3 regions of the Pseudoalteromonas sp. ABE4_541 genome follow, and region 1 is predicted to be linked to each of the others. Evidence: predicted binding sites of a transcription regulator. Region 1 holds the regulator's gene; each other region holds the start of a gene.
What was found. Region 1 encodes sigma-54, which starts transcription at its own class of promoters, with help from an activator protein. Its sites were predicted from a motif close to GTTGGCACGNNNNTNGNNT; they were not measured.
Positions count from the first base shown of each region.

Region 2: ACW689_RS00905 (LPP20 family lipoprotein) is a predicted target of sigma-54. The motif match lies at 1,112-1,130, and genes of this name have one in related genera.
Region 3: flgJ (flagellar assembly peptidoglycan hydrolase FlgJ) is a predicted target of sigma-54. The motif match lies at 1,972-1,990, and genes of this name have one in related genera.

Region 1 covers NZ_JBSVEM010000015.1:26,385-29,898, forward strand. Annotated here, with positions in the region: gene rapZ (RNase adapter RapZ) at 1-261, opposite strand, end outside; gene ptsN (PTS IIA-like nitrogen regulatory protein PtsN) at 280-732, opposite strand; gene hpf (ribosome hibernation promoting factor) at 735-1,022, opposite strand; gene ACW689_RS14640 (RNA polymerase factor sigma-54) at 1,050-2,555, opposite strand; gene lptB (LPS export ABC transporter ATP-binding protein) at 2,611-3,336, opposite strand; gene lptA (lipopolysaccharide transport periplasmic protein LptA) at 3,339-3,514, opposite strand, start outside.
Region 2 covers NZ_JBSVEM010000001.1:189,107-192,620, forward strand. Annotated here, with positions in the region: gene ACW689_RS00900 (flagellar assembly protein T N-terminal domain-containing protein) at 1-1,055, opposite strand, end outside; gene ACW689_RS00905 (LPP20 family lipoprotein) at 1,165-1,644, shown strand; gene flgN (flagellar export chaperone FlgN) at 1,692-2,120, opposite strand; gene flgM (flagellar biosynthesis anti-sigma factor FlgM) at 2,113-2,439, opposite strand; gene flgA (flagellar basal body P-ring formation chaperone FlgA) at 2,509-3,216, opposite strand; gene ACW689_RS00925 (chemotaxis protein) at 3,356-3,514, shown strand, end outside.
Region 3 covers NZ_JBSVEM010000001.1:198,860-202,373, forward strand. Annotated here, with positions in the region: gene flgG (flagellar basal-body rod protein FlgG) at 1-117, shown strand, start outside; gene flgH (flagellar basal body L-ring protein FlgH) at 133-816, shown strand; gene ACW689_RS00970 (flagellar basal body P-ring protein FlgI) at 829-1,923, shown strand; gene flgJ (flagellar assembly peptidoglycan hydrolase FlgJ) at 2,028-3,005, shown strand; gene flgK (flagellar hook-associated protein FlgK) at 3,007-3,514, shown strand, end outside.

The DNA.
Region 1 (3,514 bases):
ACTGTCTAGGTAGAACAACATCGGATTAGCAAAGCCCGGTAGATACTCTAGAATATCGTTGAAATCTTGCTGCTCTTTTGGAAGGTTGCGCACGTCTATACTAACCGCAATTTTATCGAAGTTGTCAGATACGCTTCTAACTAATGAAGGTAGTAAGTTAACGGGGATATTATCGACGCAATAATAGCCTAGATCTTCAAGTACACGTAGCGCCACTGATTTTCCTGAACCAGAGCGGCCACTGACAATGATTAATTCCATAATGCTTCTCTTAGTTACCTAGTGTGCTGAAGCAATAATCTCATAAAGTTCATCATCATTGCTAGCGTTCCTTAGCTGTTTACAAAACTCTTTATCGTTGAGCTTGTCTGCAATTTCAGCCAACGTTTTAAGATGTTGTTGGTTATCGCCTTCAGGCACAATGAGCGCGAGAAAAATATCTACGGGCCTATTATCAATCGCATCGAATGGAATACCTTGCTGGTTGACTAACAGCATTGCTGTTACTTGTTCAATACCTGCCATTCTGCCATGAGGGATTGCGATCCCTTTGCCGATCCCTGTACTGCCCAACTTTTCTCTGGTCATTAATGCGTTCAAAATATCGTGCTGATTTAGTTGAGGCAACTGCTCATGCGCCAGTTCACTGATATATTCAAGTACACGTTTTTTGCTATTAAAAAGGACCGCAGCTTTACTGCAGTCCTTGTTTATAATCGAGCTTAGTTTCATGATTAGTGTCGAGTAAGCTTCTCTTTGTGTTTGATCACTTGACGATCTAGCTTATCAATAAGCCCGTCGATCGCCGCGTACATATCCTGATGTTCTGTTGAAGCAAATAATTCTCCACCATTTACGTGCAAGGTGGCTTCGGCCTTTTGGACCAGCTTTTCAACATCTAAGATCACATGTACATTATTGATGTGATCAAAATGCCTTTCTAGCTTCGCAAACTTGTTGTTGACATAGTCTCTTAATGAATCAGTGATTTCTACATGACGACCAGTTAAATTTAGTTGCATAAGCATTTTCCTTCTTTAGTAATACGTCTAAATCAAGCTTTTACGCTGGTTAGACGGTGGAATGGCTAACGACTCCCGATATTTTGCTATGGTGCGTCGGGCCACCTTAATTCCTTGCTCTGCTAATATGTCTGCTATTTTGCTATCGCTCAGCGGCTTGGCTGTATTTTCAGCAGCTATTAACTTTTTGATAAGCGCTCGAATCGCTGTTGATGAGCACTCACCTCCGTTTTCGGTACTTACATGGCTAGAGAAGAAATACTTCAGCTCAAAAATGCCCCTAGGTGTGTGCATGTATTTTTGTGTTGTTACGCGAGAGATAGTTGATTCGTGCATTTCGACCATCTCTGCAACATCGTTTAACACCATAGGTCGCATTGCTTCAGGGCCATGCTCAAAGAATGCCTGTTGTTGTTGCACAATGCAATTGGTAACTTTCATTAAAGTTTCATTTCTGCTCTCTAAGCTTTTAATAAACCATTTAGCTTCTTGTAAATGCGAGCGGATAAACTGACTATCTGAGCTTGATTTTACAGAGCGAGACATGGAGGCATAGTGGTCATTAACGCGAATTTTTGGCATGCATTCTGGGTTGAGCTCCACCACCCAGCGACCTTTCATTTTTTTCACGGATACGTCAGGAATGACGTACTCAGACTCTTCTCGAATGATACTGGCTGCTGGTTTTGGGTTTAAGCTGTGAATGAGTGTCATGACTTCTTTTAACTCGGCTTCTTTAAGCTTTGTTTTTTTCATCAACGTTCGATAATCACGGCTAGCGAGCAAATCTATGTGCTCGTTTAGAATCATTTTTGTTTCATTCAGCCAAGGAGTTGTCTTTTGGTCAAATTGGTTGAGCTGAATACACAAACATTCTTGCAGGTTGCGCGCACCAATCCCGACAGGGTCAAATAATTGAATGCGTTTAAGTACGGCTTCAACTTCATCAAGTTCTATGGGCTCACCAGAATGACCATCATTAATGCTGTCGAGTATTTCTTCGGTGCTTAAGGTTAATGTCCCGTTATCATCAATGGCCTCAACGATAGCCACTGCGATACCATGGTCAATAGGGCTAAATGGCGTTAATTCTAACTGCCACATAAGGTATTCATGCAAGGTTTCGGTGGTTTCACCTTGATAAATTGTTTCATCTTCAGGCATTGGGCCACTGCTAGCGGCTGGTGCCGCACTCATGTATTCGTCCCAAGTGACATCCATAGCCAATTCATCACTAACGGTATCTTTACTTAATGCCGCATCAGAGTCCATTTCATAATCGCTTACCGACTCACTGTCTAGGCCATCGTTATGCCCATCATCTTGGCTGTTATCTTTACCGTTTTTTTCTTGTAACGAGGTATCGAGATCCGCGTCAGATTCTTCTACTTCCAAAAGAGGATTACTGTCCAGTGCTTCTTGGATTTCCTGCTGAAGATCTAGCGTACTTAACTGCAACAGACGTATTGCCTGCTGTAGTTGTGGTGTCATGGTAAGTTGCTGCCCCATGCGCAGCTGTAACGATTGCCTCATGTACCTTTAACAATCCTTCTAATCTCTATTATTATTGTGACCTAGAATGTTTTAACTATAGCCTGAATTGCTCACCAAGGTAGACATCTCGCACGGTTTGATCCGCCAAAACATGCTCTGGCGTGCCCGAGGCGATAAGCTCACCATGTGATACAATATAAGCTTTTTCACATACATCAAGGGTTTCCCGAACATTGTGGTCGGTGATTAGTACACCAATGCCACGATTTTTTAAATGTTCGATAATTTTCTTTATATCTAACACTGAAATTGGATCAACACCAGCAAAAGGCTCATCTAATAGGATAAATTTAGGATTTGCGGCTAAAGCGCGAGCAATTTCTACTCTGCGACGCTCACCACCAGACAGAGCCATACCTAAACTATCTCTAATGTGTTGAATATTAAACTCATCTAACAACTCGTTCACTATTTGCTCGCGTGCTTCTTTATTAAGCGAGTTACGAGTTTCTAAAATAGCCATGAGATTTTGATAAACGGTTAGCTTTCTAAAAATGGATGACTCTTGAGGAAGATAGCCAATTCCAAGTCGAGCACGGTTGTGCATCGGCAGTAAGGTGATGTCGTGGTCATTGATGCATACAGAGCCATGATCGCTGGGTACTAATCCAACGATCATATAAAAGCTCGTTGTTTTTCCTGCACCATTTGGACCGAGCAGCCCAACAATGCTACCAGCTTCAACACTTAGGCTTACATTTTTAACGACCTGTCGCCCTTTATAGCTTTTTGCTAAAGCAGTTGCTGTTAACACGCTCATGCTTAATTACCTTTGCCTGTTTGCTTTGGGGCTTTTTCTGGAACCAAAATCGTGTGGACTCGCGCGTTGTCTTGCTCACCACGTTCTGCACTGATCAGCTGTTTTTCCATATCATATGTTATTGACTGTGCGCGAATAATTTGACCAGCTTGGTTGATTTTGGCATCTCCTTTGATCA
Region 2 (3,514 bases), on a different contig from region 1:
TCGATAGTTTGTCGTGTAGAGTTTATGATTTTGCCGTTACCCGTGACGATGTCACTTCGGTGCATAATTGAGAGTACTTTGCCCGGCTCTAGGCCGTGTTTTTTACCTAAATTAATCACAACTTGTTCATTATTAATGTGCAAAATCTTCCCTTTAGTTGGTATACATGCCACGGCTACATCAAGGTCTTGGCTCACTTTATTAAAAATATCTTGAATTTGTTGACCATAGTTTGAGCGCCAAAATTGCTCGCTATATACGTCAATAATTTTTGTCTTTTTAAATGGCCAAACTCCCTGAGTTACATAATGTTGTTGCCATACCTGCTCGAATGTTATTGAGTCATATAGCGCAAAGTCTATTTTAAAGCTGCGAAGGTACTCATCGTCTTGCCAAAAGGCATAATCATTATTGAGTTTATCTAAACCCGCTATATCTGTGATCTGGCTTAATAATACATATTGGCTATTACTGTTGGTTGAAATGGTTTCAATCAACATATGGTCATAGTTAAATTGTTGAGAAAAATACTCACTGACGTTTAGAGGGGAGTTTAGATAAGGGATCGGTTTGACTGCGGAAGTACGCTCATTCAGGGTATTAAACAAACGATGAGATGCAGACTTTGCAATGTCAAAAATTTGACCCAACCTTGCTTGATGGGGCTGTGTTAATTGGCTCTGAGTAATGGCAATTTGTTTATTAAATTGCTGGCCTGGACATTTTTTTTCGGTAGCATAAATATCTAAATGCAAAGTCACGCTATATTGCTCGTCACTTTGATTTTCGCTAACAAGGTTAACTTGTTGGATTTCGCCATGAGATTTGATCTTGATCTCATTTTGACTCAAGACCCCATCAGCAACGGTTTGAACGCTGCTGATGGTAGCCCCAGAGAATATCAACGCTTGTGTAATTGCGTCTTTAACTGCTGCTTGACGAGCGTCTGCCATGTCGCGCCCTTGCATGCTTGCATAACCGATGACTTCATACCACTCAGCTTTTACATTACTGCTCATTGCTACCAGCATAAGCAAAGCGACTGCTCTAATCATAATTAAAACCTTAAAAAATAACTGTAATGAACGTAGCAAGTCATATACCAACAATTTTTGGCAAGAATCGTGCATTGGATAAATCATCAAATTTAAGAGGTATAGAATGATGAATGCCACACGAACTTTTAACAGTATAGGCTTGGTTGCCATAACCATACTTTTATTTTTATTAGGTGGATGTAGCTCGATGTTTGATAAAAACATTGAATATGAGTACGTCAAGCCAGATAATTACCCAGTATTAAAAGCAATTGGTTACGCCCCGTTAAGTGCTCAACCTGGTGCCAGTGATACGCAAAAGATGCTAATGGCGGTGAAAGTGTCGAAACTTGAGGCATACAGAGAGTTAACAGAGCAAGTCTATGGCCAAAATATTACCGCGGGTATGACAGTTCAAGGTGCAGTTGCTAAAAACGATGGGCTCAAGAGTCAAGTGACAGGTGTGATAAGAGGCGCTAAGGTTGTAAAGAGCTATGCGTCGGGTGATGCATATGTGACTGAATTAGAGCTCGATATGAAGCGCGTGCACGATTTATATATTACACAGGTGAAACCAAGAAAGATAAAACGTGTAACTTATTATTAATAGACTGGACGCTTGGCAACGCTCTGTTAGATGCAGAGCGTACTTGATTATGCTTTAAGGTTTTTAACTAGCTCGTTATTACCTGTCACGACGCTACCATCTTGGCCATATGTAATAGAAGAGGGCGCACCTAAAAGAATACTTTTCAATTCTCTGGCGCTTAAATGAGCTTGATGCGCAGCCTGAGCGTTTACTTCATTCTTTTTTTTACACTCAATTAGCAACTCTTCAATTTTATCGGTCATCTCGATAGCTTCTTCAGCTTGGAAAAGCGCTTGATCAAAACTAGACAGCTCTTTATCTTGTTTTTGGATGGTGTTTAGTAAGGTAAGTTTATCTCTTGCAAGTTCTTTTAAATGGTCACCTTTTCGAGCCGCTAAAGCATTCAACTCTCTATCTAGCAACTGGGTCAGAGTTGCTAGGTTAGTGAGCTGTGTTTCTAATTTATGAAGACAGAGGTTAAGCTGTTCAACCATACATATCAAACTCAAATGCGGCGATATTCTTAGCGAGTTTTTCGGCGTCTATTTGATACTTGCCTTCGCTAATGGCTTTTTTAAGTTCAGCAACCTTATTGCTATCAAACGCAGGCGCATCTTTTGCCTTTTCTTGCAGGTTTTTAAGTTGCTGCGCTTGTGGTGTTAAACTTACTGAATCGCTAGCCGCTTTTTGTGGCGCTTTAGTAGGCGCTGTGCTAGCAGCATTGGCTTCATTTTTTTGCAACTCAGCTTTTTGTTGCTTAATATTATTAAGCACGCTGTTTGATTGCGTTTGACCTTTAACGTTATTTACCATGACCTGTGACCCAAATTTAAATTCTTGTTTAGAATATCGGCTGTTCTAGCTATAACTTTAGCAAAAATTTTAAATATTGACCTCAACTGAATCAACATCTTTTACTCTTCCAGAGACAATTTTTCCAGACTTTTGATTTTTAACCTGAATTTGTTCACCAATGTTACCATCTTCTAGTGCAATACCGATGGTTTTTATAGTTAAAGAGGGAGTTCGCGCATATATATTGACTACATCCCCTTTGCAAACCATACAAATTTGATGCATGCCTATAGGCATGCCTTCACGTATTACACGCTTACTTCGACTACCTATTAGCAAAGATTTATCATCAATATGAGTCGCTCGAACAAAGTATTTCGCGAGGAAGTCTAATTTGAGATGTTCCTCTGAAATGAGCTCTCCTCTGGCTATCATCGTGCTACTGACGATTACTGGGAATAACTCTTCGATGCGAACATGCACATATTGTGTCCAGCCAATTAAGTCGTCACATTTAAGTTGTACAGTTACCTGCCGATTAAAGGGGGGCGACGCATTTGTCATGATATCAATAGGCTTTTCACATTCGCGAGTAGGCAGCCGTGCATCCAGTGGAAGTGCCGAAATTTGTATCTTGCTGTCGGGGTTTGTTGGGACCAAGTTTTCAATGTAGGTCCTAGCAGCTTCTTCTAGGTCTTGATTATTGAATTGTTGGGCATAAATTTCACAACTGAGCAGAATATATACCATCGAGGATAAAAACCCGATAGATTTGGTTTTTTTTAACAAACTCATGATGTTTCGACTATGCTTATCATGTGAAAAAAGGTATAAAGATTTTGCGTTAATTGTGGCACCTCTTCAAGAGTTATCGTTCCTTTATTAGCGTCTGCAAGTATCGTTCCGTTAAGCATTAATATAGTAGGAGAGTGAAATGGCAGGTATTTTAGACTCAGTAAACCAGCGCACCCAGTTGGTTGGGCAAAACCGCCTAGAGTTATTGCTATTTAGGCTTAAAGGTCGACAACGCTTTGGCATTAACGTGTTTAAAGTTAGAGAAGTGCTCCAGTGTCCACCGCTAACGAGCATGCCT
Region 3 (3,514 bases), on a different contig from region 1:
GTGAATGTGACCGAAGAGTTGGTCAATCTCATTGAAACTCAACGGGTTTACGAGATGAACTCGAAAGTAATTTCATCCGTGGATGAAATGCTTAGTTATATTAATCAGCAATTATAAGATTTAGGGGGCAGTATGCGTGATTTGAGCTTAGCCATTTTAGTAACCACTTTACTTGCAGGATGTGTGTCAACGCAAAATAGTGATGTGGTGCGCGATGATCCATACTATGCGCCCATGTACCCCGAGCAAGAAGCGGAGCCTGTTGTCGCAACCGGATCATTATTTAGTGAGTACCGAGCTAATGATTTATATTCGGATAAAAAGGCATTAAGAACCGGGGATATTATTACCGTCATCCTGCGTGAAACAACCGCAGCGTCAAAGGCTGCAAATAACCAGACTGATAAAGAGACCGAAGCGTCGCTCAATCCAATCACGGGCTTGGGTGGTTCAGCGATTAATATTGGTAAAGAAAGTATTCAATTTGGTTTGGAATCAGAATCCTCTTTCAAAGGTGATAGCCAAGCGAATCAATCAAACAGCTTGTTCGGTAACATATCTGTTAACGTCATGCGCGTGCTACCCAATGGTAATTTGGTTATCCGTGGTGAAAAATGGTTGACACTGAATACGGGTGAAGAGTTTATTCGACTAGAAGGCTTGGTGAGAGCCTCGGATGTGAAAGCGGATAATACGGTTGAATCAAACCGCATTGCTAACGCGCGTATCCAATACTCAGGTAAAGGCCAGCATCAAGAAACGCAGAGTCCTGGCTGGTTAGCTAAATTCTTCTTAAGTACGTTGTTACCATTTTAAAGGGTTAAGACAATGAGATTGTTCGTATTACTTAGTGTATTGGTCTGCTGTGTATTGTCCGCAAGTGCAAACGCAGAGCGTATAAAAGATGTGAGTATGGTGGAAGGTGTTCGCTCAAACCAGCTGGTGGGCTACGGCTTAGTGGTCGGTTTACCTGGAACTGGCGAACAAAGCCGCTTTACCGAGCAAAGTTTTAAAGCGATGTTAAGCAGCTTCGGTATTACTATGCCGTCTAGTTTAAAGCCCAAAATTAAAAATGTCGCTGCAGTTGCAGTTCATGCAGATTTGCCACCTTTCGTTAAACCGGGCCAGAAGATTGACATTACGGTTTCCTCAATCGGTAGTGCAGGTAGTCTACGTGGCGGTACTTTGCTGCAAACCTTTATGAAGGGGGTTGATGGTAATGTATATGCGATTGCGCAAGGGAGTTTGATTGTAGGTGGTTTAGGTGCTGAGGGTATGGATGGTAGTCGAGTGGTTATTAATACCCCGACGGTGGGCAGAGTACCCAATGGTGCGATTGTTGAGCGAGCGGTAAAAAGCCCATTTACACAAGGTGACCATATCACTTTTAACTTGAACAGTCCTGACTTTACAACGGCTAAACGATTGGCGGATACAATTAATGAGCTGGTTGGACCAAACAGCGCAAAACCTATGGATGCTGCGTCTGTGCGGGTTATTGCACCCAGAGATCCCTCACAACGTGTCGCTTATCTTTCTACACTAGAGAATTTAGAATTTAAGCCAGCCGATACCACCGCTAAAATTATTGTGAATTCACGCACTGGTACCATTGTCATTGGTAAAAATGTGAAGCTACAGCCTGCTGCGATCACACATGGTGGCTTAACCGTTACTATTGCTGAACAGCAAAATGTCTCTCAGCCTCAACCTTTAGGTGAAGGTGAAACGACAGTAACGCAGCAAAGTATCATTGACGTAAATACGGATGACTCACGAGCGTTTGTATTTGACCCAGGTGTGAGTTTAGATGATTTGGTTAGAGCGATTAATCAAGTGGGTGCCGCGCCTGGCGATTTAATGGCGATTTTAGAGGCGCTAAAAGAAGCGGGTGCAATCAATGGTCAATTAGTCGTCATATGAAGAGTTATTTTTAATCAATAAGTTAGCCCTGATTAGTCGGGGCTTTTTTTTGGCTCATTTTTTGCATTGATAATGCTATGAATTTTTAACGTGTCGTTGAACTGATGAATACTAATCCGTTAGACAAACAGAACTTTTTTGATTTAGGGGATCTAAATACCTTACGTCAAGATGCCTTGAAAAGCGGCACTGATCAAAAAGCGTCAAATGAAGCTTTGAAAAAAGCGGCGCAGCAGTTTGAATCGATCTTTACGCAAATGCTGCTCAAAAGTATGCGCAAAGCCAATGAAGCAATGGAAGATAAAGATAGTCCGTTTAACTCCAGTAGCGTCAAGTTCTTTGAAGAAATGCACGACCAACAACTATCTGTGGAGCTTGCTGGAAAAGGGGGGTTGGGCTTAGCGGATTTAATTGTACAGCAATTGTCACCAAATTCAGACGGGTACACGCCAGCTTCAGTGATCCGCACAAATGCCAATTTAGTCAGTGACAAGATTGCCAGTGGTCAAGCGCCTGCTGCTCAGCCGGATGAGGCAAAGGCAACTCAGGCAAGCGACTCAAAGCGTGAAGAGCAGAAGGGGTTTTTTGATGATCCTGCGGCTTTTGTTGAATCCATTTGGGAGCACGCTAAAGAAGCCGCTGGCAAAATTGGACTTAATCCAGCTGTGATGGTGGCGCAAGCCGCATTAGAAACAGGTTGGGGTAAACATGTTATCTCGAAGCCTGATGGTTCGAGCAGTTATAACTTGTTCAATATTAAATCAGATAAAGCATGGCAGGGTGAGAGTGCCAAGAAGTTGACATTGGAGTTTGAACAAGGTCTACCCATTAAAAAGCAAGCGAGTTTTAGAGCATATGACTCAATTAAGGACAGTATCAATGACTATGTTGAGTTTTTGCAAAGTAATCCCCGCTATGAAGAGGCGCTGCAAAAAGTGAAGCAGCCAAGTGAATATTTAGAGGCATTACAGCAAGCAGGCTATGCAACAGATCCAAATTATGCCGATAAAATTAAAAACGTGCTACAGCGTGGCGAGTTTAAGCAGATGCTCACGTCGCTAATTCGTCAAGGAGTAAATTAAGATGTCTTATGATCTTATGCAAATTGGTACGAGTGGTGTTCGTGCAAGCTCGGAGCTTCTGCAAACGACCAGTAGAAACATATCCAATTTAAACACTAAGGGTTATATACGCGAGCGCACAGAGCATGCGACGACCGTGGGCAATATGGTGGGCCGCTCTGAAACTGTTCGCCTGATCAATGAATTTGCAGTAAAACAACTGAATCGTGATATCTCAAATAAAGCTTACTATGATCAGTTTGTAACAGAGTCTTCTCGTATTGATACGCTCTTTGCTGAAGAGTCAAATAGCCTGAGTACTAGCATTAATACCATGTTTAATAGTTTACAAGAGGCAATGAACCAACCAGCGTCAACCGTATCGCGTTCACTATTTATGAACTCTGCACAAGGTTTAGTTGAGCAGATGCATCGGCTATCAAACATTGTCTTTGATCAGAAAAGCGTTGTTAATGAGCAACTCAGCCTCTATACCGATGAAGCCAATAACCTAATTGAAAAAATCAGCC